4 regions of the Actinocorallia aurantiaca genome follow, and region 2 is predicted to be linked to each of the others. Evidence: riboswitches for the same ligand, from Rfam matches in the RefSeq annotation. Region 2 holds a riboswitch; each other region holds the start of a gene.
The links. Region 2 has a riboswitch for S-adenosylmethionine ahead of ABD327_RS11845 (ABC transporter substrate-binding protein). Riboswitches for the same ligand answer to the same signal wherever they lie in the genome.
Positions count from the first base shown of each region.

Region 1 (3,878 bases), on a different contig from region 2:
TTTCTTTGCGGGGGTCTGGGGGTCGTCCCCCAGGTGGGTGTCGGGTGACCGCAGCGGAGCGAGGATCGGCTGTTTCTTTGCGGGGGTCTGGGGGTCGTCCCCCAGGTGGGTGTCGGGTGACCGCAGCGGAGCGAGGATCGGCTGTTTCCTTGCGGGGGTCTGGGGGTCGCCCCCAGATCAGTCCAGGGCGGCCAGCTGTTCGGCGAACCAGGCTCCGGGGGGCAGGGCCGTGGCGGCGTCGGCCAGGGCGGCGGTGCGGCGGCGGCGCTCCTCGGACGACATCAGCAGCGCCTGGTTCAGCTTCGCGGCGGTCTGGGAGACGTCGTAGGGGTTGACCATGAGGGCGTCGTCGGCCAGCTCGCCGGCCGCGCCCGCCTCCCGGGAGAGCACCAGCGCGCAGCCCTTCTCCGACAGGATCGGGCCCTCCTTGGCGACGAGGTTCATGCCGTCGCGGATCGGGTTGACCACCAGGACGTCCGCCAGCCGGAAGGCGGCGAGGGAGCGGGCGTAGTCGTCCTTGACCTGGAGGATCAGCGGGGTCCAGTCCTCCGTGCCGAACTCGTCGTTGATCTCCGAGGCGAGCCGTTCGACGGCGGCGGTGTAGTCGCGGTAGCGGGGCAGGTCGGTGCGGGAGGGGTAGGCGAAGGCCACGTGCACCACCCGGCCGTGCCATTCGCGGTGGTGGAGCAGCAGCTCCCAGTAGGCGGCGAGGCCCCGCACGATGTTCTTGGACAGCTCGGTGCGGTCGATGCGCAGGATGAGCTGCCGGTCGCCGATCTGCTCCAGCAGCGCGGCCCGGCGCTCGGCGACGTCGTCCCGCGCGGCGCGCTCCCGCAGGTCCGCGCCGTCCACGCCCAGGGAGTGCACGCCGATCCGGGTGGTCCTGCCCCGGTGCCGGACGGTCCGGGCGAACCGGTCGACCTTGGCGTCGAGGACCGACTCGCAGCAGTCCAGGAAGGCCTCGGCCCAGCGGTCGCACAGGAACCCGGCGTGGTCGGAGCCGAGGATGCCCTCCAGCACCTCGACGGCGATGTCGTCGGGCAGCAGGCGGAAGTACTCCGGCGGCGCCCACGGGGTGTGCGAGAAGTGCGCGACGCGGAGGTCGGGGCGCCGTTCGCGCAGCATCCGGGGGACCAGCGCCAGGTGGTAGTCCTGGACGACGACCTTCGCGCCACGCTCGGCGTCCTGGGCCAGGGCGTCGGCGAACGCCGAGTTGTAGGCCTCGTAGGACTGCCAGTCGCGCCGGAACGTGCTGTCGAAGTGCGGTTCGTTCGGGGTGTCGTAGAGCAGGTGGTGGACGAACCAGAGGGTGGAGTTGGCGATCGAGTTGTAGGCGCGGTGGAACGTCTTCTCGGGGATGTCCAGCATCCGGACGGCGCCCGTCTCGTGCCCGGCGCGGTCGAGCCGCCCGTACGGGTCCTGGCGGGCGGCGAGCCGGTCGCCCTCGGACAGGGCGGCGCACACCCAGACCAGGTCGGTGCCGGCCGCGACCGAGGCGAGGCCGGAGACCAGGCCCCCGCCGCCGCGGCGCATGCTCAGCGCGCCCTCTTCGGACAGGGAGAAGGACACGGGGCCGCGGTTGCTGGCGACGAGTACCTGCATGGCCAGAGTGTCGCATGCCACTGCGCGGAGGCGGGGAAGGGGACCGTTCCCACCCGGTACCGAGTGATCGAGCTAACATCGGAGGACGGTCCAAGGGGTGAGACCCCACGTGCTCGCAATCGGACACCTGTTGTAAAGTCGGGACACAACTTCATACAAGCCCGTGGATATCTCACGGGCGCTCATCCAGAGGGGTGGAGGGAACGGCCCTGCGAAGCCCCGGCAACCCTCCCGGTTCGCCATCGCGCCCATAGCGAGGCTTCGGCCGGGACGAGGTGCCAACTCCGGCCTGTGACCAGATCGGCACAGGGAAGATGAGGGAGAGGCCTCGTACTCATGCCCGACCTGGGTAACGCCACCGCGCTGATCTGCCGCGAGTGTGGCAACACCGTAGAACTCGGCCCCTACTACGCCTGCTCCGAGTGTTTCGGGCCGCTGGAGGTCTCCTACGACCTCAGCGGCGTGACGCGCGAGAGCATCGAGGCGGGTCCGCACAACATCTGGCGTTACAAGGACCTGCTGCCGGTTCCTTCGAACGTCGCCGAGATCCCCAACACCGAGCCCGGCTACACCCGGCTGGTGAAGGCCGACCAGCTCGCCTCCGCGCTGGGGATGCAGGCCCTGTGGGTCAAGGACGACAGCGGCAACCCCACCCACTCCTTCAAGGACCGCGTCGTCGGGGTCGCGCTGGCCGCCGCGCGGGAGCTGGGCTTCAAGGTCCTGGCCTGCCCCTCCACCGGCAACCTCGCCAACGCCGTGGCCGCCGCCGCGGCCCGCGCCGGCATCCGCAGCGCCGTGTTCGTGCCCTCCGACCTGGAGCAGCAGAAGATCATCACGACGGCCGTGTACGACGGCACGTTCGTGACCGTGGACGGCAACTACGACGACGTCAACCGGCTCGCCTCCGAACTCGCCGGCGAGCAGGAGGACTGGGCGTTCGTGAACGTGAACGTCCGCCCGTTCTACGCGGAGGGCTCCAAGACCCTCGGCTACGAGATCGCCGAGCAGCTCGGCTGGCGGCTGCCCGACCAGATCGTGGTCCCGATCGCGTCCGGCTCCCAGCTGACCAAGATCGACAAGGCGTTCCAGGAGTTCATCAAGCTCGGACTGGTCGAGGACAAGCCCTACAAGGTCTACGGCGCGCAGGCCGAGGGCTGCAGCCCCGTCTCCGCCGCCTTCAAGGCCGGCCACGACGTGGTCCGGCCGGTCAAGCCGGACACGATCGCCAAGTCCCTGGCGATCGGCAACCCCGCCGACGGGCCCTACGTCCTGGACGCGGTGCGCCGGACGGGCGGGGCCGTCGAGGACGTCACCGACCCCGAGGTCGTCGAGGGCATCCGGCTGCTGGCCCGCACCGAGGGCATCTTCGCCGAGACCGCGGGCGGCGTGACCGTCGGCGTGCTGAAGAAGCTCATCGAGAGCGGTCTGCTGGACCCGTCGCTGGAGACGGTCATCATCAACTCGGGCGAAGGCCTGAAGACCCTGGACGCGGTCGCCTCGGTGGCCAAGCCGTCCGCCAACATCGCGCCCAACATCGAGGCTTTCCGCGCTACAGGATTGGTCTGAGCATGAGTGTTTCCGTTCGCATCCCCACGATCCTCCGCACCTACACCGGCGGCGAGTCCGAGGTGAAGGCCGAGGGCGGCACCCTGCGTGACGTCATCGCGGACCTGGAGAAGAACCACTCCGGCATCTCCGCCCGGGTCCTGGACGACGCGGGCAGGCTCCGCCGGTTCGTGAACGTCTACGTCGGCGACGAGGACGTCCGGTTCGCCGAGGGCCTGGACACGCCCACTCCCGCGGGCATCCAGGTCTCCATCATTCCGGCGGTCGCCGGGGGCTGCTGAGGCCGATGACAGTGGAAAGGATCCGCCCGTCAAAAGGCGGGTCCTTTCTTTTTTGTTTTCCCGAATGGCTGGCCGGACCCGGCCGAAGCAATTCCCCGCCCACCCGCACCGCCGGTATCTTCCGGCACACGTCCATCCAGATGGACGGCTACCGCACCCTGGAGCAGGGGCAGCGGGTCGAGTTCGAGATCACCCAGAGCGACCGGGGCCCGCAGGCCGACCTGGTCCGCTCTCTTTGATCCGCAATTCGCGGGACCCGCAGGTGCTCGGCCCTGCGGGTCTTTCTCTTTTCGGATTCCGTTTCGTACGTCGCCGCGCGAAAGGGAGAGGTCACCGGTTCACGGAGGTCCTGCGCCAGCCGCTCCAGCTGTCCTCTCCGTCGTAGTCGTTCCAGCCGTCGTCGTAATCGTCGTAGCGGTCGCCGTGGTC
Region 1 is NZ_BAAATZ010000003.1:507,813-511,690, forward strand. Features, by position in the region: gene ABD327_RS05580 (alpha,alpha-trehalose-phosphate synthase (UDP-forming)) at 178-1,602, opposite strand; SAM riboswitch class I at 1,782-1,923, shown strand; gene thrC (threonine synthase) at 1,939-3,168, shown strand; gene ABD327_RS05590 (MoaD/ThiS family protein) at 3,171-3,449, shown strand; gene ABD327_RS37435 (cold shock domain-containing protein) at 3,455-3,688, shown strand; gene ABD327_RS05600 (hypothetical protein) at 3,780-3,878, opposite strand, start outside.
Region 1: it holds a riboswitch for S-adenosylmethionine, as region 2 does, so the genes downstream of both, thrC (threonine synthase) here and ABD327_RS11845 (ABC transporter substrate-binding protein) in region 2, are expected to answer to the same signal.

Region 2 (3,878 bases):
TGCCTGAACCGCACCGCCAGGTCGGACAGGCCGCGGGCCCGCGCCGTCAGCACGAACGGCTCCTCCAGGACGGTCTCCAGACCCTCCCGCATCACCTGGCTCAGCAGGGCGGTCACGGAGATCGCCACCGCGACGGCCGGCAGGACGAGCCCGGAGAACCCGTCGCCGCCCGCGGCGGGGAACCATCCGAGCTGGAAGGAGAACACCGTCAGCAGCAGGATCCCGGCCCAGAAGACCGGCACCGAGATGCCGACCAGCTCGAGCCCGGACACCACTCCGCGCAGCAGCCGACTCCTCTTGGCCGTCAGCAGGGACAGCAGGATCGCGGTCACCGCGGCCAGGCCCAGACCCGTCAGGGTGAGCTGGAGCGAGGGGACGGCCTGGCTGGAGATGAGCGAGGACACCGAGTCGTGCAGCTGGTAGGAGTGGCCGAGGTCGCCCTTCAGGACCCGGCCCAGGTAGGCGAGGTACTGGACGTGCACCGGCTCGTCGAGCCCGTAGTCGGCGACGATCTGCGCCCGGACCTCCGGCGTCACCGTGGACTGGCCGATCAGCGTGTCCTCGATGCTGCCCGGGGTCAGGTGCAGCGAGGCGAAGGCGAGTGTGACCGCGCCCCACAGCACCAGCAGCGACGCGCCGAGCCGGACGAGGGTCCGGCGCGCCACCGGGTGTCGTGCGGGCGTCCTGCTCTTACTCACCCGGCTCACTTGGTCACCCAGGCGCTGTAGAAGGTCGGGTAGGCCTGCGGCTCCCATCCGATGCCGTGCGCCTTCTTCGACGAGCCCAGCACGTAGTTGAAGACGTAGACGGGGAACACGGCGACGTCGGTGTTCACCTTCTGCTGCACCTTGGAGTACAGGGCGGCGCGTTCGGCGAGGTCGGTGGTGTTCAGGGAGTCGTCGAGCCAGCCGTCGACCTCCTTGTCGGTGTACTTGGCCTGGTTCTGGCCGTACTGCTCGGCGTTGGTGATGCTGGAGGACGAGAAGAGGTTGCGCAGGGCGTCGCCGTCCGCGCGCTGCCAGCTGAAGTCGGCCAGGTCGTAGTCGCCCTTGATGACTTTGGGCAGGTATTCGGCGACGGTGACGTCGTCGAACGCCACGTCGAAGCCGATCTTCTTGGCCTCGGCCTGGATCTGCTGGGCCAGGGTGTCGCGCTGTTCGCGGGCGAACGCCTTCAGGAACGGCCAGCGGACGGTGAGGCGCTCACCGTCCCTGGTGCGGTAGCCCTGGTCGTCCCGGCCGGTCCAGCCCGCCTCGTCAAGCAGCTTGGCGGCACCGTCCGGGTCGTACTTCCACTGGGTCTCGGTGCTCTTGTCGTACCCCTGGGTGGCGGGCGAGATCGGGCTGAACGCCGGCTGGAAGACGCCGAAGTACAGCTTGTCGACGACTGTCTTGAAATCGATGCCGTCACGGAACGCCTGGCGGACCTTCACGTCCTTGAACACGCCGCCGGCGGTGTTCGGGTAGTAGCTGTAGTTGCCGCCGGGGGCCTGCTTGGTCTGGAGCGTGAAGCGGGAGTCGGCCTTGAGCTGCTTGACGTTCACCGGCGGCACGCTGGCGATCCCGTCGACCTGGCCGCTGGTCAGCGCGCCGAGCCGGACGGAGTCCTCGGCCAGCAGCTTGATCTCCAGTTTCTCCAGGTGGGCGGGACCGGAGTGCGCGGCGGTCGGAGGCGCCCAGTCGTAGTCCGGGTTGCGGTGGTAGGTGATGCCCTGGCGCGGGGTGAACTCGTCGATGACGAACGGGCCGGTGCCGATCACCCGCTTGGCCAGCTCCTCGGGGCCCTTCTTCAGCGACTCCGGCGACTGGATGCCGAAGTAGGCGGTGGCCAGCGCGGCGAGGAACGGCGAGTGCGGGCGGGAGAAGGAGACCTTCACCGTCCGCGCGTCGACGACCTCCGAACCGGTGTAGGGGGCGATGAAGCCGGCGGCGAGCTGCGACTTGGTCTTCGGGTCCACGATGTGCTCGAGGTTGGCCTTGACGGCGGCGGCGTCGAAGACCGTGCCGTCGCTGAACTTCACGCCCTCGCGCAGCTTGAACGTGTAGGTCTTCTGGTCCGCGGAGATCTCCCAGGAGGAGGCCAGCCAGGGGTGGATCTTCCCCTGGTCGTCCAGCGTGACCAGGGAGTCGAGCACGGGCCTGGTGTAGAGGCCGGTGATGTCCTGCGGGCTGGCGTGCGGGTCGAGGTTCGTCGGTTCGGTGTTGACCGCGTAGACCAGCGTCCCGCCCTTGACCGGCTCTCCCGATTCCGCGTCGGCGTCCGCGGAGGTCCCGCCGCCGCAGGCGGTGAGGGCGAGGAGGGCGGTCAGCAGGAGGGCGGAGGTGCGAACTGCGTACATGTGGGGGGTCATGCCTTTCCACCGAGAGCCCCTGACGGGGCCCGCTCATTGCGGCGCTGGATCACGCCGCCAGGTGATCCCCGGGAGCACCCCGCGCGGGAACGAGGGTTGCCGGCCGACCAGCCGGGGCTTGACGTCGACGCTCTTTACCTACTTAAAAGGTAGGAAAATTAGAGTTAGATGTCAACGGTGCCCGGGAAACCGGGTCCGATCATGGCTCGATACACTCGGGCACCCATCCCCCGGAGGCTCCCCCATGCACCGCCTGCTCGGCCTGAGCGCCCTGCTGCTCGTCCCGCTCACCGCCGCGCCCGCGCAGGCCGCCGGAGCGGACGTCGTCTTCACCTACGACAAGAAGGTCGTCGTCCAAGGGCCCGGCACCTGCGTGCCGGCGAACATCAGGGCGGCGGCCACCGCGCCCTCCGGCTCGACCTTCCGGGCCAAGCTGTACGACTCCCGCGGCCGGGGCGGCTGGATCTCGTCGAAGCTCTCGGCCGGGGAGGACGCCTACGAGCTCGGCACCGGCTGCTTCACCGAAGAGGACACCGGCAAGTGGCGGCTCCAGGTCATCGTGACCGGCCGGGGCGGCAGGACGATCGCCGACGAGAGCTTCTTCTGGTGGCAGAAGCACGACACGAAGTTCACCGGCTTCAACGCGGGTCCCGAGCCCGTGCGCAAGGGCCGCAAGCTGACCGTGTCGAGCAGGCTCGTCCGCTGGAGCGACCGGCCCGAGCGCTACATCCCCTACTCCGCCCGCAAGGTCCGCCTCTACTTCCGCGCCCAGGGCACCTCGAAGTGGACGTACAAGGCGACCGTGACCACCGGCCGGGACGGCCGCTTCACCCGCGCCTTCACCGCGGACCGCGACGGCTCCTGGCAGGCCCGTTTCGACGGCACCTCCCGTTTCGACGCCCAGACCTCCGGCTCCGACCACGTCGACGTCCGCCCCGCGTCCTGACCCGTCGCCCGGTCGGCGGGGCTGCCGGGCAGCCCCTCAGAGCAGAGCCTCACGCGGGTGGGTGATGTTCTTCATGAACGTCCAGAGGGCCTCGGTCAGGACCTCGGGGTCGGGCCGGGGCGTCCGGTTGAGCGCCAGGCTCAGCGCCGAGCGCAACCCGCCCATGAGGCAGGCCGCCAGCAGTTCGAGGTCGCCGTCGGCGGCCCCCTCCCCGCGGCTGCGGGCCCCCGCGAGGTTGCGCGCGGCCCGGTCGATGATCAGCCTCATGTACTGGGCCTCGACTTCGGCGGCCTGGATGTCCCTGCTCATCTGCCCCAGGATCGTCGGCGCGAGCGGATCGGCGTACAGATGCCGCACCAGGGCCGCCATCCGGGCCCTCTCCCGCGCGACCCAGGTCTCGCCCGGAAACCCGCGGAACACCACGGCGTCCACCTGGTAGTAGAAGCGCGCCAGAAGCGCGCCGAGCAGCCCGCTCTGCGTGCCGAAGTACCGGTAGGGCAGCCCCACGCTCACCCCGGCCCGCCGCGCGACCGCCGCGACCTCCACCTCCCCCGTCCGGATCAGTTCCTCCGCCGCGGCGTC
Region 2 is NZ_BAAATZ010000007.1:304,712-308,589, forward strand. Features, by position in the region: gene ABD327_RS11840 (ABC transporter permease) at 1-707, opposite strand, end outside; gene ABD327_RS11845 (ABC transporter substrate-binding protein) at 704-2,338, opposite strand; SAM riboswitch class IV at 2,377-2,489, opposite strand; gene ABD327_RS11850 (hypothetical protein) at 2,595-3,296, shown strand; gene ABD327_RS11855 (TetR/AcrR family transcriptional regulator) at 3,333-3,878, opposite strand, start outside.

Region 3 (3,878 bases), 210 kb from region 2:
ACGCGGTTGGCGATCAGGCCCCGGTTCAGGCCGGGAAGCGAGTGCCTGGTGACCGCGCCGGCCCGGCGCACCAGCCCGGCGTAGTCGGAGGCGATCGCCCCGACGAACACCCCGGCGGGGCGTCCGGCGAGCGCGGCGGGAACGATGCCCGCCCGTTCCAGGGCCTCCCAGGCCAGTTCGAGCACCAGCCGCTGCTGCGGGTCGAGCGCGGCGGCCTCCCTCGGCGAGATCCCGAAGAACGCGGCGTCGAACAGGTCCGGCCGTTCCAGAAAGGCGCCGGATCCCCGCGCCCCATTATCGGAGACGGCACTCTCACCCTTTTCAAGAATTCGCCAGAAGGATTCCGGATCAGGCGCCCCCGGAATCCTGCACGCCAATCCGACGACCGCGACGGGAATAACGCCACCCATATCTGCTCCTTGGCCGACCAGACCATTCATCAAGTCGAGTCTGCGCCTCGGGCAAGGGTTTTCACCACCCTTAACAACCCCTAGAAACCCCTAGCAGAGGAGGTCACAGGAATTCCGCCAGATCCAATCGGCGAGAAACACCGAGCTTGCGGTAGATACGGGTGAGGTGCTGTTCGACGGTGCTGACCGTGACGTACAGCCGGGAGGAGATCTGCCGGTTGGACAGCCCCTGCGCGGCGAGGGTGGCGACCTTGAGCTCGGCCTCGCTGAGCACCACCGAGGCCCGGGACACGCCGTGGGCGCCCGCCGGGACCTCCTCTCCCTGCCCGGGGTCGGAGGGCAGTCCGCAGGACGCGGCGATCGCGCGCGCCCTGGCCCCCGCGGCGAGGGCGCGCGCACGATCGCCTCCGGCGTCCCTGGCCTTGCCCAGCGCGCTCAGCGTGCCGGCCAGCTCCAGCCGGTCCCCGGCCTCCTCCAGTACCGCCGCCGCCTCCTCCAGCAGAGCCCCCCGCCGGCGCGGGGTGCCGGCTTCAGCCTGGAGCCGCAGGGCCAGCCCCCGGGTGCGGGTGCGCCCGGCGCCCAACCGGTCCAGCCGGTCCAGCTGCTCCTCGGCCAGCGCCAGGGCCTCGCGGCGGCGGCCGAGTTCGAGCGCGGCCCGGCCCGCCCCGATCCGCCAGGCCGCCAGGCCGGGCAGGTCGACCTCCCAGCGCCGCATCCGCTCGCCGCACTCCAGGAATTCGGCGAAAGCGCTCTCCGCATCTCCGGCAGCGAGGCGAAAATATCCGCGAGCCGCCAGATAATGCAGTCCAGCAGGCGTCTCGAACATCGTCGGAGGAACCGGGACGGCAAGGTAGCGAAGCGCGTCCTCATTCTTTCCCATCACCGCCTTGGCCGAGATCATGATGGCGAAGGGAATGCCGATCGCCACTCCCCAGCTCTGCCACGAGATATGCGTCAGCGCCGTTCTCACCGCCTCCACCGCGGCCGGGAGGTCGCCCTGCCGGAAGGCGCTCTCGGCGCGGATCGCGGCGAAGGCGCCGAGCCAGACCGGGTCGCAGTGCGCGGTGGTCTGCTCCAGCAGCGGCTCGCACCAGCGGGCGGCCCTGTCCGCGCGGTCGGCATAGACGAGCGTGGCGAGGGAGGCCAGCAGCGGCTCCAGCGCGCCGGAGCCCATCGGGCAGTCGCCGAGCACCCGTTCGGCCCGGGCCACCGCTTCGTCCCCGGCGCCGGTGGACATGAGCTCGCGCAGCGCGTCCAGGCCCTCGCAGATCGGGGGCGGCGAGGCGCACGCGTCCCGGGACGGACCGAGGAGACCGGGGTACCAGCAGGACGCCCAGTCCCGCAGGGATCGGACCGTTCCTCTCGGGTCGGGTCCCGACTCCAACTCCGCCAGGGCGAGTGCCGCCTCTTCGGGGTGCCCGGTCCGCACCAGGCTCTTGACGGTGGCCGGTGTGATCGGGGGGGCATACCGCATGGTCCGTCCTCACTGTTGCTTGCGACGTGCTCGAGGCACGCCGCCTGGCGTCACCCGGGGCACCCTGCAGCAGTGAGGGTTGCCGGCCAGCGAGCCGGGGCTTGGCGCTGGCGCTCCTTGCCGAACATCGCCAGAATACACACTAATTAAGTAGGAAAACCATAGATCCATCCCGTTTTCGTTGAATCTTCACCCCTCCCCGGCTCAGCGGAGGAGGGACAGGGAGTCCAGGTCCAGGGCGTGGTCGGCGTGGCGGGCGGTCATGGTGCAGAACATGTCGTCGCCGCGGTCGGTGCGCTCCACGAGCATGGAGGCGCCGATGGACATGGTGATGCCGTGGAAGGCGTGTTCGCGGTAGGAGGTCCAGCAGTCGTCCCAGGTCAGGGGGATGCCACTCGCGGCCAGGGAGGCGTGGTAGCGGCGGACGAGGGCGTGCTCGCAGGCGCGGCGGGTCTCCGTGGGGAGACTGGAGCCCAGGAAATAGGACAGGTCGGACAGCGGGGACCCGTAGGTGCAGGTCTGCCAGTCCACGATGTAGGGGCGGGAGCGGCCGAACAGGAGGTTGTCGGCGCGGAAGTCGCCGTGAGTGAGGCTCGCCGGACCGGGACGGGGAGCCAGGTAGGCGGCCATGCGCGGGAGGAAATCCTCGATGAGCGCGAGGATCTCGGGGGTCAGGCGCTCGGCGTAGCGGTCGCGGAAGCCGTCGTACAGGCCGGTGACCATCGCCGCAGTGAACTCGGAGGAGGCCGCGTCGTGGCGGTTCAGCCACGGGAGGGCGGCCAGGTCCGGGGAGTCCCAGCCGGCCGCGTGCAGGATCGCGAGCTCGTCCACGGCCGCCGCGGCCTCCTCGGCGGTGACGCCGGCGAGCTGGTCGCCCGGGCGGGCCGGGGCGAGGTCCTCCAGGATGACGGTGTAGTCGTCCTGTCCGGGCTCGTATGCGCTGAAGTGGCAGACGGGGATCGCGGCGGCCAGCCCCTGCGCCAGGTGGGTGTAGAAACCCGCCTCGATCTCGTAGGTGCGGATCGCCCTGGCCGCGGCGCGGCTCGCCGGGTCGAGGGCGGGGACCTTGGCGACCAGGGTGGCGGGCAGGTCCACGGGCCGCTCGTAGGCGAGGTTCAGGCGGAAGGTGTCGGAGACCTGGCCGGTGCCGACGGGAACGGCGTCGACGCCGGTCACCTTCACTCCGGCGAGGCGGGGCGCGAGGGCCTCGGTCAGCCAGGCGGCGGTCAGGCCGTGGGCTCCGGGAAGGGCGGGGGCGGTCATGACCGGTCCTCCTGGTCGTCGGCGGAGTTCGGGGAAGGCGCCCAGTCGTGGTCGCGCCACCCCGGCGGCTGGTGCCATTCGGTCCAGCCGTGTCCGGTGCGGCCGTCCTCGGCCTCGAAACGGCACAGGGCTCGCGGGAAGTACGCGAGGACGCCGTCGGGGGAGGTCACCGCGACGGGCGCGAACGCCGTCGGCGTCGCGGTCATCGGCGCGCCCTTCAGCCCGAGCCGCGAGTACTCCGGCAGGTCGTCCGGACCGAAGACCGTCTCGGCGCGGAAGCCGTCGAGGTGGACCGGACCCTCCTCACGCGCGGCGGTGAACGACGGCCATTCCATGGGGAAGCCGACGTTGGCCTGCATCCCGTGGAACCAGGTGCCGTCGTCGAGCCGCCCCGAACTCCACAGCCAGGAGACCGACCACCAGTCCCGCTCTCCCCACGAGTGGTCCCGCTCCCCCGAGGCGGTGACGTCGAAAGTCTCGTCGCCCACCCGGACCGTTCCCGAGACCGTGCAGGGGATCTCGTAGCGCGGCAGGTCCTTGTACGGGTACGCGCCGCCGACGGTGTCCCATTCGAGGTCCAGGACGAGCCTCGTCGTCTCGGTCCCGCCGAGGTCTCCGTAGGCGTCCGTCGCGGACGCGAGCACGTGCGCGACGGCGTCCAGGCTCACGCGGGCGGGGCCGAACGGTTCCGGGATCTCCTGCGAGGCCCGGTAGGAGTCCGTCCGCACCGC
Region 3 is NZ_BAAATZ010000007.1:96,674-100,551, forward strand. Features, by position in the region: gene ABD327_RS10925 (type I polyketide synthase) at 1-410, opposite strand, end outside; gene ABD327_RS10930 (helix-turn-helix transcriptional regulator) at 514-1,884, opposite strand; SAM riboswitch class IV at 1,895-2,006, opposite strand; gene ABD327_RS10935 (phosphotransferase) at 2,089-3,147, opposite strand; gene ABD327_RS10940 (DUF7064 domain-containing protein) at 3,144-3,878, opposite strand, start outside.
Region 3: it holds a riboswitch for S-adenosylmethionine, as region 2 does, so the genes downstream of both, ABD327_RS10930 (helix-turn-helix transcriptional regulator) here and ABD327_RS11845 (ABC transporter substrate-binding protein) in region 2, are expected to answer to the same signal.

Region 4 (3,878 bases), on a different contig from region 2:
AACCCCGAGTTCAGGCTGGAACTGATGCTGCTGCTCCAGGTGTGGATCCGGGAGGCCTCTGGTGAAAACGCGGGCAGCGTTTAGACTCCCCCGCATGCGTACCGTCGCCCCTCTCGCCCTGCTGGTGTTCGCCGCCGTTCTCTCCGGCCCGGCCCCGGCCCAGGCGGAAGGTCCGCTGACCATTCGCGCCATGAAGGCGTACGGGAATCCCGTCATCGTCCCCGGCAAGAAGACGAAAGTGCCGGTGAAGGTCGCCGTCACCGGCACGAAGATCACCGATGTCGACGTCACCCTCAAGCACGCGGGCGGTAAGGGGTTCGCGCTGATCAGCGATTTGAAGCGGGTCTCGGGAACCGCCGGAGACGGCGTCTGGAGAGGGACCGCCCTGCTCGACGCGAACGACTGGGGCGGCCGCTACACGATCGAGGTCGCGGCCACGGACGGAACGTCCAAGGACGCCTACTACGCCTTCAAGACGGCCAAGAAGACGGGCGCGGTGACGGTCCGGAGGGCCGCCAAGCTCAACGTGGCCGTTGCTCCCCGGCCCGTGACCAAGGGGGCCAAGCTGCGCGTTCAGGGAACCCTGCGGGCCCTGGGGGCGAAGGGCGCCTACGCGGCGTTGAAAAAGCAGAAGATCGAGATCTGGTTCAAGCCGAAGGGCAAGAAGAAGGGCACCCGGATCGCGGTGGTCACGACCAATTCCAAGGGTCGCTATTCGCGCCTCTTCACCGCCAAGAAGGACGGCACCGTCGCGGCCCGCTACAACGGCACCACCGTGTGGCAGAAGAAGGTGACCGGTTGGAAGACGGTGGACGTACGCTGAGTCCATGTTGACCCTGATGGCGGTACACGCCCACCCCGACGACGAAGTGATCAGCACCGGTGGGGTGCTCGCCAAGGCCGCCGCCTCCGGAATCCGCACGGTGCTCGTGACGTGCACCAACGGCGAGCAGGGAGACGGACCGGGCGGGGTGAAGCCCGGAGAGCCCGGACACGACCCGGCGGCGGTCAGGGAGCTCCGGCTCCAGGAGTTGAAGAAGTCGGCCGAACTGCTCGGCATCCAGCATGTGGAACTGCTCGGCTACGCCGATTCGGGAATGGACGGCTGGGACGCCAACCACGCGGCGGACTCCTTCGCCAACGTCGATCTCGACGCGGCGACGGATCGGCTCGTGGCCCTGATGGAGCAGTACCGGCCGCAGGTCGTCGTCACCTATGACGAGAACGGCGGCTACGGGCATCCCGACCACATCCAGACGCACCGCGTCGCGGTCGCGGCCACCGACAGGACGGGGATCCCGGACAGGCTCTACTACACGGCGGTGCCCCAGTCGGGCCTGCAGATGATGTTCGACTACCTCAAGGCCAGCGGGCTGGCCGAGGAGCTGGGCATGGAGGAGCCGATGAACTTCGGCGTCTCCGACGAGATGATCACCACGACGGTGGACGTCGCGCAGTACGCGGAGGCCAAGTTCGAGGCGCTGAGGGCGCACGCCAGCCAGGGCGACAGCATCTTCCTGCTGCAACTGCCCGAGGAGGCCAAGCCGATCGTCTTCGGTGCGGAGTCGTTCATCCGGGTGCGCGGCGAGGGGCCGGACAAGGAGGACGACCTCTTCGCCGGGCTCGCCTGAGACCGCCGGGCCGACCGGGCTGGAAGGGCCCGGCGGGCCTTGCTATAGTCCCGGCTAGGTCATGAGTGCCAGCGCCAAGCCCCGGCTCGCTGGCCGCCAACCCTCCTTCCGCGGTGGGGTGGTCCGGGTGACGACCTGGCCGGTCGCAAGAAGCGTCCGGCAAGCGCGGACCCGTCGGGCACACCCCGGGGTCCCAGGATCCCGGAGGCTGGGTCATGTCCGTTCTCACCCGTATCCCGCAGCTCGTCGGCGCCGACGCCCCCGTTCCCGTCACGACGGGCGTCGTGCCGTACGCGAACTTCGACTACGCGGCTTCGGCACCGTGTCTGGAGAGCGTGCAGGAAGCCGTCACGCGGGCGCTCCCGTACTACAGCAGCGTCCACCGCGGCGCCGGGTACGCCTCGCAGGTCACCACGCGGGCCTACGAGGAGGCGCGCGAGAGCGTCCGCTCCTTCCTCGGCGGGCCGCAGGCCGTCGTCTTCACGCGCAACACCACGGACTCGTTCAACCTGCTGGCGCGGGCGCTTCCCGTCCCGACGTCCGTCGTGGTGTTCGAGTCCGAGCACCACGCGACCCAGCTGCCGTGGCGCAACGCCGTCCGGCTGCCCGTCCCCGCGAGCCCGATCGAGGCGCTGAGGGCCGCCGGCGAGGCGCTGCGGGTCTGCCCGCAGGGGCCGCGCCTGCTCGTCATCACGGCGGCCTCCAACGTGACGGGCGAGCTGTGGCCCGTCCAGGAGTTCGCCGACCTGGCGCACCGCCACGGGGCGCGGATCGCGGTGGACGCCGCCCAGCTCGCTCCGCACCGTCCGCTGGACGCCCGCGACCTGGACTACGTCGCGCTGTCGGGACACAAGCTGTACGCCCCGTTCGGGGCGGGCGTCCTGGCCGGCCGCGCGGACTGGCTGCGTGCCGCGGCCCCCTACCTGAAGGGCGGCGGCGCGAGCCGGAACGTCGGCTCCGGCGGCTCCGTGGAGTGGGCGGCGGACGCCGAGCAGCGCCACGAGGCGGGGACGCCGAACGTGCTCGGGGCGATCGCCTTGGCGGCGGCCTGCGAGACGCTCACCGGCTGGGAGGACCTGATCGCCGAGGAGGAGCGGCTGCTCGGCAGGCTCCGGGAGGGGCTCGCGCAGCTCCCCGCCGTACGGGAGCTGTCGCTGTGGGGCCCGGAGCACCCCCGCGTCGGGATCGTCTCCTTCACCGTGGAGGGGCGTTCGGCCCGCTCCGTGGCGGAGTACCTCTCGGCCGAGCACGGCATCGGCGTCCGGGACGGCAAGTTCTGCGCGCATCCGCTGGTCCGTCACCTGCTGGGCGGCGAGGGCGGGTGCGAGGGCGCCGACGGCACGGCGGTGCGCGCCAGCATCGGCCTGGGCACCACGGACGAGCACATCGACCGGCTCATCGCGGCTTTGCGAACGTTCACAGACGCGACCTGACGGATGACCTTGCCCGGACAGGCCTGGAGTACCACTATGAACGGCATTACCAGTCGCTGATCCACGGGCGTTCTCGGACGTCCCAGGGCGGGAGTAGGCCGTGCGCGCTGAAGTGACCGTCGAGTGGCCCGAAGAACCGTTGCCGGCTCTCGGCGACCCCGGAGGGATGCCCGTGGAGCGGCTGATGGGCGAGCTTCCCGCCCTCTGGCCGCTGCTCTCGGAGAGCGTCGCGCGGACCGGCCCGGGGTTCTTGTATCCGGGTTCGCTGCGCTGGGGGCCGGAGCGGGGCTGGCAGATCCTGCGCGTCCCGCCGCACGGGGCGGGTGAGGAGCCCGTCCCGGAGACTCCCGGCGCGCGGGCACGCGACGTCTGGGCGGTGATCTGCGGGCTCGTCACGCTGGCCGTCGGACGGCCTCCGCGTGACCTCACCGACGCTTCGCTGCTGTTGGAGCTGCACGCGGGGAACTCGCCGCACGGGCTGGACGCGGTCGTGCGCGCCCTGCTCGCGGGGAACGACCCGGGCGGCGTGGTGGCGGCCGTGACCCGTCCCTGGGACGAGGGCGTCTCGGTGCGGATCGCGGCCGAGACGGCGGTGGGGTCTCGGAAGGCCAAGGGCGATCCCGAGTGGGACAACGAGGACGCGTTCGCCGCGGTCCGCAGCACCGATGGCGTGGTCGCGCTGGTCGTCTGCGACGGTGTGACGGGCCCGGGGGACGGTTCGGGTGCGCGCGCCGCGCGGGCGGCCGTCGCCGCCCTGAAGGACTACCTCGTCTCCTCCCACGACCTGGAAGGCGCGCTGAGGGCGGCCGAGGAC
Region 4 is NZ_BAAATZ010000002.1:330,218-334,095, forward strand. Features, by position in the region: gene ABD327_RS02395 (PucR family transcriptional regulator) at 1-84, shown strand, start outside; gene ABD327_RS02400 (hypothetical protein) at 95-823, shown strand; gene ABD327_RS02405 (PIG-L family deacetylase) at 828-1,631, shown strand; SAM riboswitch class IV at 1,689-1,803, shown strand; gene ABD327_RS02410 (aminotransferase class V-fold PLP-dependent enzyme) at 1,847-3,064, shown strand; gene ABD327_RS02415 (PP2C family protein-serine/threonine phosphatase) at 3,165-3,878, shown strand, end outside.
Region 4: it holds a riboswitch for S-adenosylmethionine, as region 2 does, so the genes downstream of both, ABD327_RS02410 (aminotransferase class V-fold PLP-dependent enzyme) here and ABD327_RS11845 (ABC transporter substrate-binding protein) in region 2, are expected to answer to the same signal.